Regions from separate parts of the Streptomyces nidicola genome, predicted to be linked through region 2. Evidence: predicted binding sites of a transcription regulator. Region 2 holds the regulator's gene; the other holds the start of a gene.
What was found. The regulator HspR, encoded in region 2, represses chaperone genes until heat shock. The targets are predictions, from matches to a motif close to TTGAGNNNNNNNNNCTCAA.
Positions count from the first base shown of each region.

Region 1: lon (endopeptidase La) is a predicted target of HspR. The motif match lies at 1,145-1,163, and genes of this name have one in related genera.

Region 1 covers NZ_JBNBPI010000001.1:3,549,784-3,552,231, reverse strand. The annotation lists gene ACOKM3_RS16050 (spermidine synthase family protein) at 1-248, opposite strand, end outside; gene ACOKM3_RS16045 (GNAT family N-acetyltransferase) at 345-1,016, opposite strand; gene lon (endopeptidase La) at 1,186-2,448, shown strand, end outside.
Region 2 covers NZ_JBNBPI010000001.1:4,952,145-4,954,592, forward strand. The annotation lists gene dnaJ (molecular chaperone DnaJ) at 1-571, shown strand, start outside; gene ACOKM3_RS22565 (heat shock protein transcriptional repressor HspR) at 577-1,038, shown strand; gene ACOKM3_RS22570 (GNAT family N-acetyltransferase) at 1,110-1,628, shown strand; gene ACOKM3_RS22575 (sugar ABC transporter substrate-binding protein) at 1,853-2,448, shown strand, end outside.

The DNA.
Region 1 (2,448 bases), 1.4 Mb from region 2:
GCGTGGGCGAGGGAGAAGCCGACGCCGAGCCCGCCGATGAGAACACGCGGCTTCTTCCGATCGCCGAGGGCGTCGCGCGCCGCATCCATGAGGAGCCGCTCGGAGCGGCCGTCGGAGGTGTCCATCAGGAACGTGCCGTTGGCGATGATCTGGAGCAGGTCGCCGTGACGGCGCAGGACCACCTCGCCGAAGGGCCCTTCGCGGCGATCGAGGACGACGGGTGGATCGGGGTGGTGCAGAGTCGTCATGGCCGCCATTGTGGCCGACGAGGTACGCGCCCCGCGGGCATTTCCTGTGTCCCACGTCTCACATGGCACTCGTCACAGAGGGTGACCCGAACCAGGTCACGCGGTGCCACAACTGCCGGACGCGCCCGCGTACTTCGCGTTCGTCAAGGGGGCCTCGATCCGCCAGCCCACCGACTCGTAGAGGTGTCGGCCCTCCGGGGTGCAGGCGAGGACCGCGTGGGTTGAGCCCTGGGTGTGGGCCGCCGACTGGAGTGTGCCCATGACCACGCGGCCGAGGCCCCTGCGGCGGTGGTGTTCCGAGGTCTCGATCTGGTCGACGACCGCGCTCGCGCCGGTCGGGGCGATCTGGCCGCGCGCGGCGAACGCGCCCGTGGTGTCGGTGAGCAGGACCCGGGTGACGCCGGCGCGGGTCCAGATGTGCCGGATGTAGCCGCTGGGGGCCGGGGGTGCGGCGGCCGGGGTGAGTTCCGTCGACATCAGGAAGTCGTCCGCCCCGTACGGCTCCCACTCCGGGCCGAGCCACGGCAGCACCCGCTCCGGGTCCGCGAAGACCTTCAGGTGGGTGCCGCGGCCGCGCGTGGACTCGGCGACCTTGCGCACGACCTCCTCGCGCACGGCGTCGTTCGTGGCGCCGACGACGTGCCGGCTCACGTGCTCCGGCAGACCCACGTGAATCGTGTAACCCCAGGGCTCGACGAGCGGGGGAGCGGTGCCGCGCGACACGATCCAGCCGTCGATCCAGTTCCGTACGAGTTCCTCGCCCGTCATGCCCGTACCCCTCTGACGTAAGACCCTCATTCGCTTAGGGGTCATTACATATGCAGTGCCACGGAGGCCGGAAGTCGTGATCGCTGACAGCGAACGGCCGGGACGGAACATCTGGGAGCTGCCGAGCATTGAGTCCTTGTAACTCAACTTGACTGCCAAAGGGGAGATCATGGCTTCGACGTCCACACCGCTCACCCTGCCCGTGCTGCCCCTCGACGACGAGGTCGTGCTGCCCGGAATGGTGGTGCCCCTGGACCTCAGCGACACCGACGTACGGGCCGCGGTGGAGGCCGCGCAGGCCGCCGCGCGTACTGGACCCAGCAAGCCGAAGGTGCTGCTTGTTCCACGGATCGATGGCACGTACGCGAACACCGGCGTGCTCGGCACCGTCGAGCAGGTCGGCCGCCTCGCCGACGGCGACCCCGGCGCGCTGATCCGCGGCGTCGGCCGCGTCCGCATCGGCGCCGGCACGACCGGGCCCGGCGCCGCCCTGTGGGTGGAGGGCCTGACCGTCGAGGAGGAGGTGCCGGACCCGCTGCCCGGCGCCGTCACCGAACTCGTCAAGGAGTACAAGGCGCTCGCCACGAACTGGCTGAAGAAGCGCGGCGCCTGGCAGGTCGTGGACCGCGTCCAGGCCATCGACGACGTGTCCGCGCTCGCCGACAACTCCGGCTACTCGCCGTTCCTCACCACCGCCCAGAAGGTCGAGCTGCTCGAGGCCGCCGACCCGGTCGAGCGGCTGAAGCTCGCCACAGGACACCTGCGCGACCACCTCGCCGAGCAGGACGTCGCCGAGTCCATCGCCAAGGACGTACAGGAAGGCGTCGACAAGCAGCAGCGCGAGTTCCTGCTGCGGCGCCAGCTCGACGCCGTGCGCAAGGAGCTGCGCGAGCTGAACGGCGAGAAGGACGAGGGTGAGGAGTCGGACGACTACCGCACCCGCGTCGAGGCCGCCGACCTGCCTGAGAAGGTCCGTGAGGCCGCCCTCAAGGAGGTCGAGAAGCTGGAGCGGGCGAGCGATCAGTCGCCCGAGGGGTCGTGGATCCGGACCTGGCTCGACACCGTCCTCGAACTGCCGTGGAACGAGCGGACCGAGGACGAGTACGACATCCAGGGCGCCCGCGCCGTCCTCGACGCCGAGCACGCGGGCCTGGACGACGTGAAGGAGCGGATCACCGAGTACCTGGCCGTGCGCAAGCGGCGCGCGGACCGCGGCCTCGGCGTGGTCGGCGGCCGGCGCGGGGGCGCCGTGCTCGCGCTCGTCGGCCCGCCCGGCGTAGGCAAGACCTCGCTCGGGGAGTCCGTCGCGCACTCGATGGGCCGTAAGTTCGTCCGCGTCGCGCTCGGCGGCGTACGGGACGAGGCGGAGATCCGCGGTCACCGGCGTACGTACGTGGGTGCCCTGCCGGGCCGCATCGTGCGCGCCATCAAG
Region 2 (2,448 bases):
CGGCTTCTCCCTCACCGACCCGTGCGTGGACTGCAAGGGCCGCGGCCTGATCGCCGAGACGCCGTGCGATGCCTGCAAGGGCAGTGGGCGGGCGAAGTCCTCCCGCACCATGCAGGTCAGGATCCCCGCGGGGGTCTCGGACGGCCAGCGCATCCGGCTCCGCGGCAAGGGCGCTCCCGGTGAACGGGGCGGCCCCGCGGGCGATCTGTACGTCGTCGTGCACGTCGACGCGCACCCGGTCTTCGGCCGCAAGGGCGACAACCTCACCGTCACCGTCCCGGTGACGTTCACCGAGGCGACGCTCGGCGCCGAGGTCAAGGTGCCCACGCTCGGCGGCCCGCCGGTCACCCTGAAGCTGCCCCCGGGCACGCCGAACGGGCGGACGATGCGGGCCCGCGGCAAGGGCGCCGTCCGCAAGGACGGCACGCGCGGAGACCTGCTGGTGACGGTCGAGGTGGCCGTCCCCAAGGACCTTTCGGAGGACGCCCGCGACGCCCTCGAGTCGTACCGCAAGGCGACTGAGGACACCGATGTGCGGGCAGAACTGTTCAAGGCCGCGAAGGGAGCGTGAATGTGATGGACGGGCAGCCCGGCCGTCGGCGCCACAACCCGTACGAACTGACCGACGAGACGCCGGTGTACGTCATTTCGGTGGCGGCACAGCTGTCCGGCCTGCATCCACAGACCCTGCGCCAGTACGACCGCCTCGGCCTGGTCTCGCCCGACCGCACGGCCGGGCGCGGCCGGCGCTACTCGGCGCGCGACATCGAACTGCTGCGTACGGTGCAGCAGTTGTCGCAGGCCGAGGGCATCAACCTGGCCGGCATCAAGCGCATCATCGAGCTGGAGAACCAGGTCGCCGCGCTGCAGTCCCGGGTCGCCGAACTCTCCTCGGCAGTGGAGAGCGCGGCCTCCGCGATCCAGCAGCGCGAGGCGGCGGTGCACGCCTCGTACCGCCGGGACCTGGTCCCGTACCAGGAGGTCCAGCAGACGAGCGCGCTGGTGGTGTGGCGGCCCAAGCGGTCGTCCGAGCAGTAGCCCGCACTCACGCGTGAAGGGCCCCGGGGGCGTTGTCCCCGGGGCCCTTTCGTATGCCGCAGGATGGAGTCATGACCGAGATCCGCACCCCCCGCCTCCTCCTGCGCCGCTGGCAGCCGGACGACGACCTCGCGCCGCTCGCCGAGATCCAGGCCGACCCGGCCGTGATGAGCCGGATCGGCGACGGCACCCCGCGCTCCCTCGACGAGACCGCCGAGGACATCGAGCGCTGGGAGGAGGAGTGGGACGACGAGGGCTTCGGGGTCTTCGCCGTGGAACTCCTCGGCTCCGGCGAGCTGGCCGGCGCCGTCGGCCTGTACGTGCCGGACGCCCCCGAGCAGGTGGCGGGGCACATCGGCATCCAGTGGCGGCTCGCGCGGCAGTTCTGGGGCCAGGGGTACGCGTCGGAGGCGGCGCAGACGACCCTGGAGTTCGCGCTTCAGGACCGTGGCATCGACCGGGTCGTGGCGGTCACCGCGGAGGGCGACACATCGTCGGCGAAGGTCCTGGCGAAGCTCGGGATGGACGTCACGGGCGACGCCGACGGCGCCCGGCTGTACGCCATCGACCTCAGCGAGTACCAGGGCTGACCGGAACCCGGAGCCGGACACCGGCACCTGTGAAATTCCTGTGCGGCAAGCGCGGACACCTTGCGAAGGTGTCCGGTATTCGCCGTCTTCGGCTTCATGTGAAGAAGTAATGGCCCCGTTTTCGTTGCGGTGTGGCTTCACCTATTGACGGTCCCCGGGCGGGCGAGTTGGCTTCGAGCCACCTCGGCCGCACCGTCGCGGCCACGTCAGGGAGGTATCCGCACATGAACACGCGTATGCGTTGCGCCGCCATGGCCGGCGCCGCATCCGTCCTGGTCGTCTCGCTCTCGGCCTGCGGTGGCGTGCTGCCGGGTGGCGACAGCGGACCCAGCGCGTCCGCCACCAAGGGCAACGATGTCAAGATCGGTCTGCTGCTTCCGGAGAAGGAGACCGCCCGCTACGAGAAGTTCGATCACCCGATATTCGAGCGTCAGGTGGCGAAGCTGACGTCCGGCAAGGGGGAACTGGTCTACGCCAATGCCAAGCAGGACGCGGCGCTCCAGCGCAAGCAGTTGCAGGAGATGATCGCCGCGAAGGTCGACACGATCGTCGTCGACGCCGTGGACGCCAAGGACATCGCCCCGGCCGTGCGCAAGGCGAAGGACGCGGGCGTCCACGTCATCGCGTACGACCGGCTCGCGGAGGGGCCCGTGGACGCCTACGTCGGCTTCGACAACGAGCTCGTCGGGCAGACCCAGGGCAAGGCGCTGATCACCGCACTCGGCGGGACCAAGGCCACCAAGCGCGACAAGGTCGTGATGATCAACGGCTCGCCCAGCGACCCCAACGCCGCGCAGTTCAAGTCCGCCGCCCGCGTGGA